DNA from 2 places in the Kitasatospora sp. NPDC058032 genome. Region 2 is predicted to be linked to the other one. Evidence: predicted binding sites of a transcription regulator. Region 2 holds the regulator's gene; the other holds the start of a gene.
The links. Region 2 encodes HrcA, which represses chaperone genes, less so after heat shock. Its sites were predicted from a motif close to TTNGCACTCNGNNNNNCNGAGTGCNAA; they were not measured.
Positions count from the first base shown of each region.

Region 1: a site for HrcA is predicted at 6,448-6,474, ahead of groES (co-chaperone GroES). Genes of this name have one in related genera too.

Region 1 is NZ_JBHVRK010000003.1:164,572-174,026, reverse strand. It holds gene ACFVUH_RS06195 (hypothetical protein) at 72-290, shown strand; gene ACFVUH_RS06190 (hypothetical protein) at 344-988, opposite strand; gene tsaB (tRNA (adenosine(37)-N6)-threonylcarbamoyltransferase complex dimerization subunit type 1 TsaB) at 1,216-1,872, shown strand; gene rimI (ribosomal protein S18-alanine N-acetyltransferase) at 1,932-2,462, shown strand; gene tsaD (tRNA (adenosine(37)-N6)-threonylcarbamoyltransferase complex transferase subunit TsaD) at 2,455-3,543, shown strand; gene ACFVUH_RS06170 (hypothetical protein) at 3,540-3,803, shown strand; gene ACFVUH_RS06165 (polysaccharide deacetylase family protein) at 3,917-4,837, shown strand; gene ACFVUH_RS06160 (methyltransferase domain-containing protein) at 4,813-6,021, opposite strand; gene ACFVUH_RS06155 (hypothetical protein) at 6,039-6,356, opposite strand; gene groES (co-chaperone GroES) at 6,616-6,921, shown strand; gene groL (chaperonin GroEL) at 7,038-8,666, shown strand; gene ACFVUH_RS06140 (LysR family transcriptional regulator) at 8,834-9,455, shown strand, end outside.
Region 2 is NZ_JBHVRK010000024.1:18,752-28,206, reverse strand. It holds gene ACFVUH_RS29685 (ribonuclease Z) at 1-604, opposite strand, end outside; gene ACFVUH_RS29680 (histidine triad nucleotide-binding protein) at 609-962, opposite strand; gene ACFVUH_RS29675 (S41 family peptidase) at 1,065-4,307, opposite strand; gene ACFVUH_RS29670 (16S rRNA (uracil(1498)-N(3))-methyltransferase) at 4,384-5,133, opposite strand; gene dnaJ (molecular chaperone DnaJ) at 5,215-6,357, opposite strand; gene hrcA (heat-inducible transcriptional repressor HrcA) at 6,434-7,468, opposite strand; gene htpX (zinc metalloprotease HtpX) at 7,745-8,665, shown strand; gene ACFVUH_RS29650 (hypothetical protein) at 8,696-9,283, shown strand; gene ACFVUH_RS29645 (DUF2785 domain-containing protein) at 9,415-9,455, shown strand, end outside.

The DNA of each region.
Region 1 (9,455 bases), on a different contig from region 2:
GATGTTGCGGTCGGGGTCCCGGGCGTGGTGGGATGGGTTTTGAGGTTAGGTCTGCCTAACTAGGAGGCGCCATGCCGAGCACCACGCCCGCCCCGGAGCGCGCACCGCGCGGGACCGGGGCCGAGGGGCCCGACCGCCGTGCCGCGGGGGAGCCGATGCGGGCCCTGCTGGCCGCCTGCGCGGCGGCGGAAGCGGTCTCCACCCCGCCCGGACGCCGTCCGGCGGAGGAACCGCGGGCCGAGGAGCCGCCGGCGGACGGCGGCGCGCACGAGACCCGCCGCGCCGCGTAGTCCGGCGCCGCGCACCTCCAGCGCCGGGTAGGTCCTGTCCGGCCCCGTCCGGGTCAGGCGATCACGACCACCTTGGTGTCCTTCGGCGCGAAGTCCCACAGCAGCTGGCCGTCGGCCCGGCTGCTGCGGATGCCGCCGGTCTTGCCGCTCGCGCTGCTCGTACCGCCGGTGCCGGCCCCGATCGAGGAGGGCGTCCCGGACGCGGAGGTCGTCGGGGCGGCGGCCGGCGTGCCGGTGGCGCCGTCGACGGCCGCGCTGAAGCCGAACACCACGCCGTTCTGCTGGGCGAACCGCACCACGTGCTCGATCGCCTTGCCGTCGGTGCCCGTGCCGGACTGGGTGCGGCTGTAGACCGGGTAGCTGCCGGGGGCCGGCTCGACCGTGCCCGGGGTGACCGGGAACGCGGCGACCACCTGCGGGGTCTTCTTCGGGTCGATCAGCCAGACGTAGTGCGTGCCGACCGAGTAGACGACCCGCAGACCGGTGCCGGTGCCCGCGGTGGGCAGCGCCGGGACGGTCGGCGTCGGGGTGGCGCTCGGGGTGGCCGAGGCGGCCGGCCCGCTGGACGCCGCGGTGGTGCTCGTGCCGGGATTGGCGGCGACCGCGCGGTCCTGCGCGCCGTTGGCCTGGAAGGCCAGCAGGCTCACCACCGCCAGGGCCCCCAGGGTCAGCCCCGTGACCACCACTCCAGGACCCATCTTCGCCACGTGTGCTCCCACCGCCGTCCCAAAACCGTCGGCCCCATCGTGCCAGGTCCGTCCGTCCGGTCCGCATCGCGTCGGACGTGTGTTCCGCCGTGCAGCGGGTTTTCGATCGTGCGGCGCACTCCCGCCGGACGCACTCCCGCCGGTGCGGCGCACGCCCCTGGCAGCGGGCCGGGGCCGGGGACCGACGGGTCACCGCCCGACCGGTCTAACCTTGACCCGTGCTGCTGCTCGCGTTCGACACCGCTACCCCCGCCGTCACCGCCGCCGTCCACGACGGTTCGGCCGTCCTCGCCGAGACCGACCAGGTCGACGCCAGGCGCCACGGCGAACTCCTGCTGCCCGCGATCGACCAGGTGCTGCGGGCGGCCGGTGTCGACAAGCACCGGCTGACCGACATCGCCGTGGGCGTCGGCCCGGGCCCGTACACCGGCCTGCGGGTCGGCCTGGTGACCGCCGCCGCGCTGGGGCACGCCCTGGGCCTGCCGGTGCACGGCGTCTGCACCCTGGACGCCATCGCCCACCGGGCCCGCGCGCAGGGCCTGGCCGGCGAGCCGTTCACGGTGGCCACCGACGCCCGCCGCAAGGAGGTCTACTGGGCCTCCTACGACGCCGAGGGCCGCCGGACCGAGGGCCCGTCGGTGGACCGCCCCGGCGAGCTGACGCCGCCCGCGCGCTCGGTCGGCGCCGGCGCGCTGCTCTACCCGGACGCCTTCCCCGGTGCGCACGGCCCCGAGCACGTCTCGGCCGGCGCGCTCGCCGAGTTCGCCGCCGCCGAGCTGGCCGCCGGCCGGGCCCTGCTGCCCAACGCCCCGCTCTACCTGCGCCGCCCGGACGCCCAGGTGCCGGCCGGCTACAAGGCGGTGCTCCCGGCGTGACCGGCCCGAGCACCGACGGGGCCGTGCGCACCGCCGCCCCCGTCGCCACGCTGCGCCCGATGCGCTGGTGGGACATCGCCCCGGTGCTGGCGCTGGAGCTGGAGCTGTTCCCCGAGGACGCCTGGTCCGCCGGCATGTTCTGGTCCGAGCTGGCCGAGGCCCGCCCCGGCGGCACCCGCCACTACACCGTCGCCGAGGCCCCGGACGGCACGATCGTCGGCTACGCCGGGCTGATGGCGGTGGCCGAGGAGGGCGACGTGCAGACCATCGCCGTCGACGGCCGCCACCAGGGCGCCGGCCTCGGCGCGGCGCTGCTCACCGACCTGGTCCGGGAGGCCGCCCGGCGCGGCTGCGCGGACCTGCTGCTGGAGGTGCGGGTGGACAACACCCGGGCGCAGCGGCTCTACGAGCGCTCGGGTTTCGAGCCGGTCGGCATCCGGCGCGGCTACTACCAGCCCGCCAACGTCGACGCGCTGGTGATGCGCCTCGACCTCGCGGCCGCCGTCGACGGCGCCGCCGGCCCCGAAGACCTCGACGAACCCGCGGACCACCCGCGACCGGACGTGAAGAAGGACACCCCCCATGGCTGACGAACCGCTCGTCCTCGGCATCGAGACCTCCTGCGACGAGACCGGCGTCGGCATCGTGCGCGGCACCACCCTGCTCGCCGACGCGGTGGCCTCCAGCGTCAACGACCACGCCCGGTTCGGCGGCGTCGTCCCCGAGATCGCCAGCCGCGCGCACCTGGAGGCGATGGTCCCCACCATCCAGCGCGCCCTGGACACCGCGGGCGTCAAGGCGAGCGACCTGGACGGCATCGCCGTCACCGCGGGCCCGGGCCTGGCCGGCGCGCTGCTGGTCGGCGTGAGCGCCGCCAAGGCGTACGCGTGGGCCCTGGACAAGCCGCTGTACGGCGTCAACCACCTCGCCTCGCACATCTGCGTGGATCAGCTGGAGCACGGCCGCCTGCCCTCCCCGACGATGGCCCTGCTGGTCTCCGGCGGGCACTCCTCGCTGCTGCTCAGCGAGGACATCACCAGCGATGTTCGCCCGCTCGGCGCGACCATCGACGACGCGGCCGGCGAGGCCTTCGACAAGGTGGCCCGGGTGCTCGGGCTCGGCTTCCCCGGCGGCCCGGTGGTGGACCGCACCGCCCGCGAGGGCGACCGGAAGGCGATCGCCTTCCCGCGCGGACTGACCGGCCCCAGGGACCCGGAGTACGACTTCTCCTTCTCCGGCCTGAAGACCGCCGTCGCCCGCTGGGTGGAGGCCCGGCGCCGGGCCGGCGAGGAGGTTCCGGTCGCCGACGTCGCGGCGTCCTTCCAGGAGGCGGTCACCGACGTGCTGACCCGCAAGGCGGTCAGGGCCTGCAAGGACAACGGCGTCGACCACCTGATGATCGGCGGCGGCGTCGCGGCCAACTCGCGGCTGCGCGAGATGGCCCAGCAGCGCTGCGACAAGGCCGGCATCCGGCTGCGGGTGCCCCGCCCGGGCCTGTGCACCGACAACGGCGCGATGGTCGCCGCGCTGGGCTCCGAGATGGTCTGGCGGGACCGCGCGCCGTCCTCCTTCGACCTGTCGGCGGACTCCTCGCTGCCCGTCACCGAGGTTCACGTCCCGCACACGGACTTCCACGGCCAGGCCTATCAGGCCCTGGGCGGGCAGGCGTGAGCACCACCGCCGCGATGTGGGAGGCCCGGGCCGCCGACGGACGCGGCGCCGAGCTCTCCGCCTGGGTCCGCGAGAGCGCGCTGCCCGCGCTGCGCGGTCGCGCCGGGCTGCAGCGCGCCGAGCTGTTCGCCGCCCCCGGCGAGCGCGTGCTGCTGATCACCTGGTGGTCCGGCGAGCCGGTGCCGGTGGCCGAGCCGCCCGCCGGCCTGCTGGGCCGCCCGGTGCACCGCTGGTCCTTCACCAGTGAGCACGTGGAGTAGGCCGTGCACTGCTGATCCCGGCCCCCGTTCGCACGTCCGATCGGGAACCGAACGCCGTGGCGTTACCGTGCTAGCGAGTGGGATCGCTGAACGGGAGCGGGGAGCACGGCGCGGTGAACAGGCACGGGTGGAGCAGGACGACGGTGTACGCGGTGGGGGCCATGGCCCTGCTGGCCACCGCCACCGGGTGTTCGGGCGGGGGCGACAGCGGCGCCGCGTCCGCCGCGCTGGTGGCGCCGGGCGGCACCACCGCCCCGGCCGGGTCCGCCGCGCCGCAGCAGGGCGCGGCCACCCCGCCGCCGAGCGCTTCCCCCGCCCCGGCCGAGGGGGACGCCGCCGCCTGGGCGAAGTGGCACCTGACCCCGCTGCCGCCCGCGCCCCCGGCCCCCGCCGACAAGCCGGTGAAGCTCCAGCGAACCGGCCAGGTCCCGGTGTTCAGCGAGGTGCGGACCACCGACAAGGTCGTCTTCGTCACCATCGACGACGGCGCCGAGAAGGACCCGAAGTTCGTCGAGATGCTGACCGACCTCAAGGTGCCGGTCTCGATGTTCCTGACCCGCGACATCGTCAAGGACGACTACGGCTACTTCAAGCGGCTCCAGGCGCTCGGCAACCACGTGCACAACCACACCGTGGACCACGCGCAGCTGAGCAAGGTGACGCCGGAGAAGCAGAAGTCCGAGGTCTGCGAGGCCCAGGCCGCGCTCACCCAGCAGTACGGCACCCCGCCGCTGCTGTTCCGCCCGCCCTACGGCGACGGCGCCAACACGCCGACGCTCAACACCGCGGTGCAGCAGTGCGGGCCGCGGGCGATCGTGCTGTGGCGGGAGTCGATGCAGATCCACGACATGCAGTACCAGGCGGCGGACAAGAAGCTGCGGCCCGGCGACATCGTGCTCGCCCACTTCCGGGGCCCGAAGGACCTCAAGGGCGAGACGATGACGCAGATGTTCGGGGAGCTGCTGGCCCGGATCCAGGAGCAGGGCTTCGCGGTGGCCCGTCTCGAGGACTACGTCGCGGCGCCGGCCGGCTGAACGGCCGCGGCCGGGCCGGTCACCGGCCGGCCGAGCATCATCAGCGGGCCGTGGTCGGTGCGGCTGAGGATCACCGTGACCTCGTTCGGGCCGGCGGGCTTCAGCTGGCGGCGCAGCTCCTCCGGGGTGATCGCCATGCCGCGCTTCTTGATCACCACGGTGCCGACGCCCCGCTCGCGCAGCAGCGCCTTGAGCTTCTTGATGTGGAACGGCAGCACGTCGGTCAGCTCGAAGCCGTGCGCGTACGGGGTGTCGACCAGCTCGTCCGAGGTGACGTAGGCGATCTTCGGGTCGATCAGCCGCCCGTTCACCCGCTGCGCCACCTCCGCGACCAGGTGGGCCCGGATCACCGCGCCGTCCGGCTCGTAGAGGTAGCGGCCGACCGGGCCGGCCGGCGGGTCGGGCAGGTCGCCGCCGGTGAGGCTGACCCGCTGCGGCAGCAGGGTGGCGCGGTGCGGGCGCTCGGCGCGGGTGCCGAACCAGAGCACCGCCTCCTTGACGTCGCCGTGGTCGGAGACCCACTCGGCCTCCGCGTCGGCCGGCACCGCCTCGTGCGGGATGCCGGGGGCCACCTTGAGCGCCCCGACCGGGGTGCGCCGGCCGGCCTCGATCGCCCAGGACAGCGGCGGCGCGTACGCCTCGGGGTCGAAGACCCGGCCGCGCGAGGTGCGCCGGGCCGGGTCGGTGAAGACCGCGTCGAAGCCGGTGACGTCGACGTCGGCGACGTCCGCGCAGCGCACCTCGACCCGGTCGGCCAGGCCCAGCGCGGCCGCGTTGGCGGCGGTGGCGGCGCAGGCGGCCGGGTCCTTGTCGACGGCGAGCACCTCGACACCGGCCCGGGCCAGCGCCAGCACGTCGCCGCCGATCCCGCAGCACAGGTCGGCCAGCCGCTTCACCCCGAGGTCCGCGAAGCGGCGCGCCCGCCACTCGGCGACCTCGCGCCGGGTGGACTGCTCGACGCCGTTGGGCGTGAAGTACATGAGGTCGGCGTCGGCGCCGAACTTGGCCCGGGCCCGCTGCCGCAGCCGGGCCTGCCCGAAGGCGGCCGAGACCAGCTCGGCGGGGTGCTCCTTGCGCAGCCGGGTGGCCAGCGCCAGCTCCTCCCCGGGCGCGAAGTCGCGCAGTTCGGCGAGCAGGGCCTGGCCCCGGTCGGTCAGCAGGGGCCGCAGGTCGTCGTTCTCCACCCCGCCATTCTCGCCGGTCAGACCTGGCTGAAGGCGACCAGGAGGACCGCCGGGCAGACGAACCGGGACAGCACGGCGGCGACCGCGACGACCGGGTGGCCGGCGCGCCAGGAGAACCGGGCGACCAGGCCGGCCGAGGCGAGCACGAGCAGCCCGGCCACCACCAGCAAGGCGGTCGAGCGGGCCGCGGAGAAGTGCGGGGCCACGCTCCGGACGAACGCCGACGTCACCTGGAGGACCGCGGACGGCAGGGCGAGGAACAGCGGCAGGAGGATCACCGCGAACAGCAGGTCTTTCCACCGGGGAGGCCGGGTGGCGATCGGTGCCGTGGTCATGGACCGAGTGTGCGGGCCGGGGCCGCCCCCGCACATGCGTACGGCTACTCATCGGTCACTCATCCGGATCGCGGGACCGCCGGGCGCGTCGTTGGCACTCTGGTTGACTGAGTGCTAACCGCCGCCTATGGTCATCACTAGCACTCCCCACCGGGGGAGTGCTAACGCGACAGTGCGTGTCTGACCCCCGCGACGGCAGATGCGCGAGTTCGCCCCTACCCGTTAGAAAACCCCGTAATCTCCGAAGGGGAGCTCGGACGTGACCACCAGCAGCAAGGTTGCCATCAAGCCGCTCGAGGACCGCATCGTGGTCCAGCCGCTCGACGCCGAGACCACCACGGCCTCCGGCCTGGTTATCCCGGACACCGCCAAGGAGAAGCCCCAGGAGGGCGTCGTCCTGGCCGTCGGCCCGGGCCGCTTCGAGGATGGCCAGCGTCTGCCGCTCGACGTCGCCGTCGGTGACATCGTCCTGTACTCGAAGTACGGCGGCACCGAGGTGAAGTACCAGGGCGAGGAGTACCTGGTGCTCTCCGCCCGCGACGTTCTCGCCATCATCGAGAAGTAAGACGTCCAGCCACGCCCCGGATCCGTGTCCCTAGTGACAGGGGACCGGGGCGTGGCTGTTGGTTCACGTAGTCGAGCGGCCGCCGCGAAGGCCGCACCCCCGAGGGAATAGGGAACATGGCGAAGATCCTGCAGTTCGACGAGGACGCCCGCCGCTCGCTGGAGCGCGGTGTCAACAAGCTGGCCGACACCGTCAAGGTGACCATCGGCCCCAAGGGCCGCAACGTCGTCATCGACAAGAAGTTCGGCGCCCCGACCATCACCAACGACGGCGTCACCATCGCCCGTGAGGTCGAGCTCGACGACCCGTACGAGAACCTTGGCGCGCAGCTCGTCAAGGAGGTCGCCACCAAGACCAACGACGTCGCGGGTGACGGCACCACCACCGCCACCGTGCTGGCCCAGGCCCTGGTCAACGAGGGCCTGCGCAACGTCGCCGCCGGCGCCGGCCCGGCCGCCCTGAAGAAGGGCATCGACAAGGCCGTCGCCGCCGTCTCCGAGCACCTGCTGTCGGTCGCCCGTGAGATCGAGGGCAAGGACGACGTCGCCGCCGTCGCCACCCTGTCCGCCCAGGACGCCCAGGTCGGCGAGCTGATCGCCGAGGCGATCGACAAGGTCGGCAAGGACGGTGTCATCACCGTCGAGGAGTCGAACACCTTCGGCGTGGAGCTGGACTTCACCGAAGGCATGCAGTTCGACAAGGGCTACCTGTCGCCGTACTTCGTCACCGACGCGGAGCGGCAGGAGGCGGTCCTGGAGGACCCGTACATCCTGATCAACCAGGGCAAGATCTCCTCCATCCAGGAGCTGCTGCCGCTGCTGGAGAAGATCCTGCAGGGCGGCTCGTCCCGCCCGCTGCTGATCATCGCCGAGGACGTCGACGGCGAGGCGCTGTCCACCCTCGTGGTGAACAAGATCCGCGGCACCTTCAACGCGGTGGCCGTCAAGGCCCCGGGCTTCGGCGACCGCCGCAAGGCGATCCTCGGCGACCTGGCCGTCCTGACCGGCGGCACCGTGATCTCCGAGGAGGTCGGCCTCAAGCTCGACCAGGCCGGTCTGGACGTGCTGGGCTCGGCCCGCCGCGTGACCGTCACCAAGGACGAGACGATCGTCGTCGACGGTGCCGGCGAGAGCGAGGCCGTGGCCGGCCGCGTCGCCCAGATCAAGGGCGAGATCGCCAACACCGACTCCGACTGGGACCGCGAGAAGCTGCAGGAGCGCCTGGCCAAGCTGGCCGGCGGCGTCTGCGTCATCCGCGTCGGTGCCGCCACCGAGGTGGAGCTCAAGGAGCGCAAGCACCGCCTGGAGGACGCCATCTCGGCGACCCGCGCCGCGGTCGAGGAGGGCATCGTCGCCGGTGGTGGCGCCTCCCTGGTCCACGCCGCCAAGGTGCTGAACGACGGCCTGGGCCTGTCCGGCGACGAGGCCACCGGTGTCGCGGTCGTCCGCAAGGCGCTGCACGAGCCGCTGCGCTGGATCGCCCAGAACGCCGGCCTGGAGGGCTACGTCATCACCTCCAAGGTCTCCGAGCTGGAGCAGGGCCAGGGCTACAACGCCGCCACCGGCGAGTACGGCGACCTGGTCAAGGCCGGCGTCATCGACCCGGTCAAGGTCACCCGCTCCGCCCTGGAGAACGCCGCCTCGATCGCCTCCCTGCTGCTCACCACCGAGACCCTCGTGGTGGAGAAGAAGGAGGAGGAGGCCGACAACGGTCACTCGCACGGCGGTCACGGCCACTCGCACTGAGGCCGTAGCCACCGAGGCCGCAGCCGCTGAGCGCAGCCACTGACGCAGGCCCGGTCCGCGCCCCGAGAGGGGTGGCGGGCCGGGCCTGCGGCCGTTCAAGGCTGTTTCAGCCTTCAACTATCAGTTGAATTTTGCGTAATGCAAAGAATCTCTTATATCTTGGTGGCATGATCGAGGCCCGCCACCTGCGCGTCCTGCGTGCCGTAGCCCGCACCGGCTCCTTCTCCGCCGCGGCCCGCGAGCTGGGCTGCACCCAGCCCGCCATCAGCCAGCAGATGAAGGCCCTGGAGAAGTCCGTGGACACCCCGCTGGTGGTCCGCTCGGGCCGCGGGATGCAGCTGAGCGAGGCCGGGCGGGTCCTGCTCAAGCATGCCACCGGGATCCTCGCCGGGCTCTCCGCCGCGGAGGAGGAGGTCGCCGCGATCGCCGGGCTGCGGGCCGGACGGGTCCGGCTGGTGTCCTTCCCGACCGCCAGCTCGACCCTGGTGCCGCCCGCCGTCGCCCGGCTGCGGGACAGCCATCCGGGCGTGCGCGTGTCGCTGGTCGAGGCGGAGCCGCCGGAGTCGCTGGCGATGCTGCGCGGCGGTGAGTGCGAGGTCGCGCTCGCCTTCCGCTACCCGCAGGCCCCCGGATCCACTCTCGCGCCGGCGCCCGCGCCCGCGCACGGAACGCCCCGGGAGGCGCGCGCCGAGGCCAATCTGGAGGCCCAGCAGCTGAGCGCCGGGGCCGACTGGTCCGATCTGGTGGTCACCCCGCTGCTGGACGACCCGCTGGTCGGGCTGCTGCCCG
Region 2 (9,455 bases):
GGCCGGGCCGGGGCTCGCTGACCTCGTCCAGGGTGATCCGCCGGCCGTCGGTCTCGATCGCGCCCTGCCGCTGCAGCCGGCCGACGTCCGGGCCGCCGATGCCCAGGGCGGCCAGCCGTTCGGGCACCAGCCGGCGGCCGTCCGGCTCGCTGAGCCGGTAGCCGAAGGACTCGACCGGGTGCGAGAGCCGGACGGCGTCCAGCGCGAAGCGGGCGCCGGGCACCGGCAGCGGGCCGGACTCCTCGATCGGGCGGGGGCGCAGCACGGCCGTCTCGTGGTAGGCGGTGGCGTGGCGCAGCCGCTCGAAGTACACCTCGCCGGAGGCCGGGAAGTAGACGTCCACCGGGTGCGGGACCCGGTCGAGGTTGATCCGCTGGATCACCCCGGCGAGGCCGAGGCTGTGGTCGCCGTGGAAGTGTGTGACGGCGATCCGGGTGAGCTGGGTGGCCGAGACCCCGGCGCGCAGCATCTGGCGCTGGGTGCCCTCACCGGGGTCGAGGAGCAGGCCCTCGCCGTCCCAGCGCAGCAGGTAGCCGTTGTGGTTGCGGTGCCGGGTCGGCACCTGGCTGGCGGTGCCGAGGACGACGAGTTCGCGCTGCGACACCCCGTCAGACCATGTCCTCGGTCATCGACCTGCCGCCGAGCACGTGGACGTGGGCGTGGAAGACCGTCTGCCCGGCGCCGGCGCCGGTGTTGAAGATCAGCCGGTAGTCCTGGACGCCCTCGTCGGCGGCCACCCGGCCGGCCTCGGCGAGCAGTTCGCCGGCGATCTCCGGCTCCTCGGCGGCCAGCGCGGCGGCGTTGGGGTAGTGGGCGTGCGGGATCACCAGGACGTGCAGCGGGGCCTTCGGCGCGATGTCGCGGAAGGCGAGCACCCGCTCGGTCTTGCGCACCACGGTGGCCGGGATCTCGCCCGCCACGATCTTGCAGAACAGGCAGTCGGGCTGCGGCTCGCCGGCCATCGGGTTCTCCTCGCTGGTGCTGCTCGGGTGGGTGCGTACGGCGGCATGCTAGCGGAGCCGCCGCGCGGCGGGAGGCCGGACCGGCCTCCCGCCGCGCACGGTCTAGCACTGCCCGGGCAGCGGCGGCGGGGTCTTCGCCGGCCGCTCGGCGAGCGCCGCCAGGGCCAGCCGCACGCCCTCGGCGAGCTGCGGGTCCTCCCCCGCCGCCCAGGCGTGCGGCGGGAAGGGCACCTCGACGTCCGGGTCCACGCCGTGGTTCTCCAGGCCCCAGCCGACCCGCTCCGACCAGAACGCGTACTTCGGCTGGGTCACCAGGGTGCCGTCCACCAGCGAGTAGCGGCTGTCGATGCCGATCACCCCGCCCCAGGTGCGGGTGCCGACCACCGGGCCGATGCCGAGCGCCTGGATGGCGGCGTTGACGATGTCGCCGTCCGAACCGGAGTACTCGTCGGCCAGCGCGACGACCGGCCCGCGCGGCGCGTCCTCGGGGTACGGCGACGGATTGGCGACGTCCCGGGCGACGCCCCAGCCGACGACCCGCCGGGACAGCTTCTCGATCACCAGCTGCGAGGTGTGCCCGCCCCGGTTGCCCCGGATGTCGACGATCACGCCCTCCCGGGCCATCTCCGAGCGCAGGTCGCGGTGGATCTGGGCCCAGCCGGTGGTCTGCATGTCCGGGATGTGCAGGTAGCCGAGCCGGCCCTCGGACAGCTCGCGCACGGCGGCCCGCCGTCCGGCCACCCAGTCGTGGTAGCGCAGCGCCTCGTCGTCGGCCAGCGGGACGACCACCGGGTGGCGCCGGTCGGTGCCGTCCTTGCCGGCCACGGTCAGCTCCACCGGCTGCCCGGCGGTGCCCGCCAGCAGCGGCGCCGGGCCGGTCACCGGGTCCACCGGGCGGCCGTTGACCGCCAGCACGGCGTCCCCCGGGCGGATCGCCGCGCCCGGGGCGGCCAGCGGCGAGTGCGCCCGCGGGTCCGAGGACTCGCCGGGCAGGATCCGGGCGATCCGCCACACCTCGCCGTCGCGGACCAGGTCGGCGCCGAGCAGGCCCTGCCGGCGGGCCGCCTCGGTGTGCCGGCCGGGCGGCACCACGTACGCGTGCGAGGTGCCCAGCTCGCCGTGCACCTCCCAGAGCAGGTCCACCAGGTCGTCGTGCGAACCCAGCCGCTCCACCAGCGGGCGGTAGCGGTCCAGCACCCCCGCCCAGTCGACCCCGGAGAGGTCCGGGCGCCAGAAGTTGTCCCGCATCAGGCGGCCGTTCTCGTCGTACATCTGCCGCCACTCGGCCGCCGGGTCGACGGTCACCCGCAGCCGGTCCAGGTCGACGTCGATCTCCTCGTCCTCGCCGGACGCCTTGTGGCCGGCGGGCAGGATCCGCAGCTCGCCCTCGTCCAGCACCGCCAGCCGGGTGCCGTCGCCGCTCACCGCGAACGCGTCCAGGCCGTCCACCAGCTGCTCGGCCCGGCGCTTGCGGAGGTCGAAGCGCTCCAGGGTGGGCCGCGGGCGCTCGTCGTCCAGCGAGGCGGCCTCGTCGCCCAGCTCGCCGACCAGCGGGACGCGGGTCCACAGCACCCCGTCCTTGGCGGCCCGCAGGGTGCCGAACCGGCCGCCCTCGACCGGGAACGGCACGATCCGGTCGGCGATGCCGTCCAGGTCGACCCGGGTCACCGGCGGCGCGTCGGCCCCGCCCTCCTCGCCGTCCGGCCGCTTGCCCTTGGGCTCGTCGTCCTCGCCGCCGACGGTCCGCCCGGCCCGGCTCGGCCCGAACGGGGACGGCGTGTCGGCGGCCAGCGTGATCAGGTACGGGCGGCAGCCGTTGGGGAACGACAGGTCGAAGACGTGCGAGTCGTACACCGGGTCGAAGTTGCGCACCGAGAGGAAGGCCAGGTGCCGGCCGTCCGCGGTGAAGGCCGGCGAGTAGTCGACGAACCGCTGCGGGGTCGCCTCGCAGACCGTCCGGGTGGCCAGGTCGGCCAGCACGATCTGACGCAGCGACCACGGGCCGAGGGTCGGCTGCGACCAGGCCAGCCAGGCCGAGTCCGGGCTGAACGCCAGCCCGCCGACCTCGCCGTCGGTGCTGTGCGCCAGCTCGTGCACGGAGCCGTCGGCCAGCGAGACCAGCAGCACCCGGCCGTCGTGCGCGCCGACCGCCAGCCGCTTGCCGTCCGGCGAGACCACCAGCGCGCGGACCCGCCCCAGCTCCCCGGCGGCCAGCCGGCGGCGCTCGGCGCCGAGCGCCTCGGGCGCGTACTCGATCGCGTCCTCGCCCCCGGCGTCGGTCACCCAGACCACGCCCTGCGCGGCGTCCTCGCCCGCCGCGCCCGGCACCACCCGGGCCAGCCGCCCGCGCACGCCCGGTGTCTCGTCCAGCACCCGGGCCGGTCCCTCCCGGTGGGCCAGCCAGTGCACGGTGCCGCGCACCACCACCGCGCCCGCCCGGCCGGTGCGGTCCGGGGCGGCGCCCTCCAGCCAGTACGCGGCGGACACCGGGCGGGGCCGGCGGCCGGCGCGCGGGCCGGCCGGCCGGACGTCGAGGCGGCGCGGCTCGGCGCCCGCCAGGTCGTCCAGCAGCCACAGCTCGCCGGCGGCGTGCCAGACCACCCGGGCGCCGTCGGTGGCGGCGTCGCGGGCGTAGAAGCCCTCCGGGGAGCTGCCGTGGCGGCGCAGGTCGGAGCCGTCCGGGAGGCTGGAGTACGGCGCGCCGACGCCCTCGTGGTCGGAGAGGAACGCGATGCGCTCCCCGACCCACAGCGGCGACTCGATGTTGCCGTCCAGCTCCTCGTGGACCCGCTCGAAGCGCTCGGTGCCGATCCACAGCTTGCCGGCCCGCCCGCCCCGGTACCGCTTCCACCAGGCCGGCTCCACGCCGAACGCCGAGACCAGCAGCGCCCGGTCACCGCCCGGCTCGAAGGCCAGCCCGCCGACCGGGCCGTACGGCAGCCGCACCGGCTCGCCGCCGTCCAGCGGCACGGCGTGCGCCCAGGTGCGGCGCAGCGAGGCCTGCCCGGCGGCGGTGGTGGCGATCGGCCGGCCGTCCGCCGTCCAGCCGCGCAGCTGGGTCTGCGCGTCGCCCCAGTGGGTGAGCCGGCGGGACGGGCCGCCGTCCACCGGCGCGAGGTGCACCTCGGGGGCGCCGTCCCGGGTCGAGGTGAAGGCGACGTACCGGCCGTCCGGGGAGAAGCGGGGGCGGCGGACCGGGACGTGATCGGCCGTCAGCCGCCAGGCCCGGCCGCCGTCCAGCGGGGCGAGCCACACGTCGTTCTCGGCCACGAAGGTGATCAGGTCGCCGTGCAGGTGCGGATGGCGCAGATAGGCGCCCACGGGAGTGCTCTCGGGTTCGCTCACACCCGTCACCCTAGGCACCCGGCCGCGCCGCGCGCCCGGACTTTACCGACCCCGAACCCCCGCGGGGGACGCGCCCCTACGACCAGCGGCCGGTGCGGCCCAGCAGCAGCGCGCCGGCCGCCACCCCGGCGGTGGAGGTGCGCAGTACCGAGGGGCCGAGCCGGTACGGCTTCGCGCCGTGCTCGGCGAAGGCGGCCAGTTCCTCCGGGGAGACGCCGCCCTCCGGGCCGACCACCAGCACCAGGTCCCCGCCGTCCGGCAGCGCGGCCCCGGCCAGCGGCTCGGCGCCCTCCTCGTGCAGCACGGCCGCGAACGCGGCTCCGGCCAGCACCGGGGCCAGCTGCCGGGTGGTCATCGGCTCGCGGACCTCGGGGAAGCGCAGCCGGCGCGACTGCTTGCCGGCCTCCCGCGCGGTGGCCCGCCACTTGGCGAGCGCCTTGGCGCCGCGCTCGCCCTTCCACTGGGTGATGCAGCGCGAGGCCGCCCAGGGGATCACCACGTCCACGCCGACCTCGGTCATGGTCTCCACGGCCAGTTCGCCCCGGTCGCCCTTGGGCAGCGCCTGGACGACCACGATCCGCGGCGCCGGCTCCGGCTCGCGGCGCACGGCCGTCACCGTCACGTCGACCGCGTCCTTGCCGTGCACCGCCGCGACGGTGCCGTCCACGCCCAGGCCCAGACCGTCCGCCAGGGTGACCGCCTCGCCCGGCTCCAGCCGCTTCACCGCGGCCGCGTGCCGGCCCTCCGGCCCGTCCAGCCGCACCGGCGCGCCGGGCGCGGCGGCGGCGATCCGCTCGGTCTCGACGACGAACACGGGCGCGGTCATGCGGGGAACCTCCGGGGTGGGAACGGGAACGGGGACGCAAAAGGGGTGCCGAGGAAGCCTCGGCACCCCCGCGCGGGACGGCTACCGGCCGTTGAAGGCGTCCTTCAGCCGGGAGAACAGCCCCTGCTGCCCGGGCGCGAACTGGCCGGACGGCCGCTCCTCGCCACGCAGCACCGCCAGGCGGCGCAGCAGGTCCTCCTGCTCGGCGTCGAGCTTGGTGGGCGTCTGCACCTCGACGTGCACTATCAGGTCGCCCCGGCCGCCGCCGCGCAGGTGGGTGATGCCCCGGCCGTGCAGCGGGATGGACTGGCCGGACTGGGTGCCGGGCCGGATGTCGACCTCCTCCACCCCGTCCAGCGTCTGCAGCGGCACCTGGGTGCCGAGCGAGGCCGCCGTCATCGGGATGGTGACGGTGCAGTGCAGGTCGTCGCCGCGCCGCTGGAACACCGCGTGGGTGGTCTCGGCGATCTCGACGTACAGGTCGCCGGCCGGGCCGCCGCCGGGGCCGACCTCGCCCTCGCCGGCCAGCTGGATCCGGGTGCCGTTGTCGACACCGGCGGGGATCTTGACGGTCAGGGTGCGGCGGGCGCGGACCCGGCCGTCGCCGGCGCACTCCGGGCACGGGGTCGGCACGACGGTGCCGAAGCCCTGGCACTGCGGGCAGGGCCGGGAGGTCATGACCTGGCCCAGGAAGGACCGGGTGACCTGGGAGACCTCGCCCTTGCCGCGGCACATGTCGCAGGTCTGCGCGGAGGTGCCGGGGGCCGCGCCCTCGCCGCTGCAGGTGGTGCAGGTGACGGCGGTGTCGACCTGGAGTTCCTTGGTGGTGCCGAAGGCGGCCTCCTCCAGGGTGATCTCCAGGCGGATCATGGCGTCCTGGCCGCGCCGGGTGCGCGAGCGCGGGCCGCGCTGGCCGGAGGCGGCGCCGAAGAAGGCGTCCATGATGTCGGAGAAGCCGAAGCCGGCCGCCCCCGCGCCGAAGCCGCCCGCCCCGCCGCCGCCGTTGGGCGAGAGCGGGTCGCCGCCGAGGTCGTAGACCTGGCGCTTCTGCGGGTCGGAGAGCACCTCGTAGGCGGCGTTGATCTCCTTGAACCGCTCCTGCGTCTTCGGGTCCGGGTTGACGTCCGGGTGCAGTTCGCGCGCCAGGCGCCGGAACGCCTTCTTGATCTCGTCCTGCCCCGCATCCCGTCGGACGCCGAGTACCGCGTAGTAGTCCGTGGCCACCAAATGCTCCGCTTGTTCCGCCTGTAAGAGTGCTTGCGACTGCGGGACGCGCCATGTGGATGACGCGCGCCCGTTCCTACGACTCGGCCAGGATCTGGCCCACGTACCGTGCCACCGCTCGCACCGCCCCCATTGTGCCCGGATAGTCCATCCGAGTCGGACCGATCACACCCAGTTTGGCCACGCTTTCGTCGCCCGAACCGTAACCGACCGAGACGACCGACGTGGAATTCAGCCCCTCGTAGGCGATCTCGCGGCCGATCCGGACCGTCATCCCGGCGTCCGCGGTCTCACCCAGGAGGCGGAGCAGGACGACCTGCTCCTCCAGTGCCTCCAGCACCGGCTGGATGGTGAGCGGGAAGTCATGGCCGAAACGGGTCAGGTTGGCCGTGCCGGCCAGCATGATCCGCTCCTCGCTCTGCTCGGCGAGCGTCTCGAAGAGCGTCGCCAGCACGGTCGTCACGGTCGGCCGGTCGGCCGCCTCGAACAGCGCCGGCAGCTCGTCCAGCAGCCCGGGAACGTCCGGGAGGCGCTGGCCGGCGGCCCCCGCGTTGACCCGGGCCCGCAGATCCGCCAGCAGCGTCTCGCCGACCGTGCCCGGGCAGTCCACCAGCCGCTGCTCGACCCGGCCGGTGTTGGTGATCAGCACCAGCATCACCTTGGCCGGGGCCAGCGCGACCAGCTCGATGTGCCGCACCGTGGAGCGGCTCAGCGAGGGGTACTGCACCACCGCGACCTGGCGGGTCAGCTGGGCCAGCAGCCGCACCGTGCGGGCGACCACGTCGTCGAGGTCCACCGCGCCGTCCAGGAAGTGCCGGATCGCCCGCCGCTCGGGCGCGCTCATCGGCTTGACCTCGGCCAGCTTGTCGACGAACAGCCGGTAGCCCTTGTCGGTGGGGATCCGCCCGGCGCTGGTGTGCGGCTGGTGGATGTACCCCTCCTCCTCCAGCGCCGCCATGTCGTTGCGGACGGTGGCCGGGGAGACCCCGAGGTTGTGCCGGTCCACCAGGGCCTTGGAGCCGACCGGCTCCTCCGTCCCCACGTAGTCCTGGACGATCGCGCGAAGCACCGCGAGCTTGCGGTCGTCGAGCTGGCGGACCTCACCGGCCATGGGGCACGCACCTCCGTCTTCACGCGTTGTCCGTTGTGACACGCCGTTGTGGCATGTGTCCGCATTTCGAGCTGTCCGGTCCGGCCCCGCGGGGCCCCGGCCTTGGCACTCTGAACGCCCGAGTGCCAGATCCGTACCTGCCAGTGTAAGGCCCGGGTCCGACGGCAGGAACGGCCCGGCCGGAGTGATCCTGCCCGCAGTCCGCGGCGCGCGGATGATGCCGCGGGCCCGCCCGGGTGGCAGCATCGAAAGCGGACGGCGAACGGAGGAACAGCGATGTCGACCTCGGGCCAGCACACCCGTTTCGCCCCCGACCGCGGCCTGACCGGCCGGATGGTGGGGACGATGTTCCTGATCGGACTGCTGTACGTCGGCTTCACCGGGCTGCTCATCGCCCTGCTGCGCGGCGCCTGGCCGATCATCGTCCTGATCTCCGGCGGCCTTTTCGTCGCCCAGTTCTGGTTCAGCGACAAGATCACCGAACGGGCCATGGGCGCCCATCCGGTCACCCCGGAGCAGTACCCGCAGCTGCACGGCGCCGTCGACCGGCTCTGCGCGCTCGCCGACATGCCCAAACCGCGGGTCGCCGTCGCCCGCAACGACATGCCGAACGCCTTCGCCACCGGCCGCAACCCGCAGAACGCGGTGGTCTGCGTCACCACCGGCCTGCTGCGCCGGCTGGAGCCGGAGGAACTGGAGGGCGTGCTCGCCCACGAGCTGTCGCACGTCGCCCACCGGGACGTCGCCGTGATGACGGTGGCCGGCTTCCTCGGCGTCCTGGCCGGCGCGATGACCAGGATCGCCATGTACGGCGGCTTCATGGGCGGCGGGCGCAACAGCAACGACCCCAACGCCGCGATCGTCGCGCTGGTCGTCCCGCTGGCGTCGATCGCCGTCTACGCGATCAGCTTCCTGCTGACCCGGATGCTCTCCCGCTACCGGGAGCTGGCCGCCGACCGGGCCGCCGCCCAGCTCACCGGGCGGCCCAGCGCGCTGGCCTCGGCGCTCACCAAGGTGACCGGCCAGATCGCCGCCATCCCGACCAAGGACCTGCGCCAGGCGCAGGCCTACAACGCCTTCTACTTCGCCCCCGCGCTGAGCGCCCGCGAGGCCGCCACCCAGCTGTTCTCCACCCACCCGACGCTGGAGCAGCGGCTGGCCCAGCTCGCGAAGATCTCCGCACAGCTCGGCCGCTGACCCGTTGACCCTCCCTCCGGAAGGACCGCCGTGGGAATCCTGGACGCGCTGTTCGGCCGCACCAAGCCCGTCAAGCCCGACCTCGACCAGCTGTTCGGGGTGCCGTCCGCCGCGCTGACCCTGGAGGCCGCGGCGGGCTTCCGGCCCACCGGGCTCGGGTCGGTCTGCTTCGCCTCGGTCGAGGGCGGGGCCTTCGACGAGGTCGAACGCCAGGTCCGGGCGCTGCTGGACGCCGGCACCGAGCGCGGCGGCGTCCCCGTCGAGGCGTCCAAGGACGACTACGGCTACTCCTGGCTGCTCGCCCGGCACACCTCCGAGGAACTGCCCGACCTGGTCAACGACCTGCACGCGGTCAACAGCGAGCTGGAGGCGAACGGCTTCGGGCCGCAGCTGCTCTGCTCGCTGGTCGGCTTCCGCGACGCCGCGGGGCGCCGGCCGCTGGCCCTGGTCTACCTGTACAAGCGCGGTACCTTCTACCCCTTCGCGCCGCTGCCCGGCCGCGGGGAGAAGCGCGACAGCCCGCTGGAGCTGGAGGTCAACGCGATGCTCGGCAACGACCTGCGGCTGGAGAAGGACCTCACCCGCTGGTTCCCGGTCTGGGGCGCGCCGGGCCTGTGAGCGCGGGGGCGTGGACGCCGGGGCGCGGGGCGTGGACGCCGGGGCGCGGGGCGTGGACGCCGGGGCGCGGGCCCGGCGCGCGGGCCGGAAATCCGGTGGCCGCCGCTCCCCCGCTCACCTAGGGTCCGACCATGATCGACTGGAGTGCGCTCGAAACCGCCGCCCCGACCCC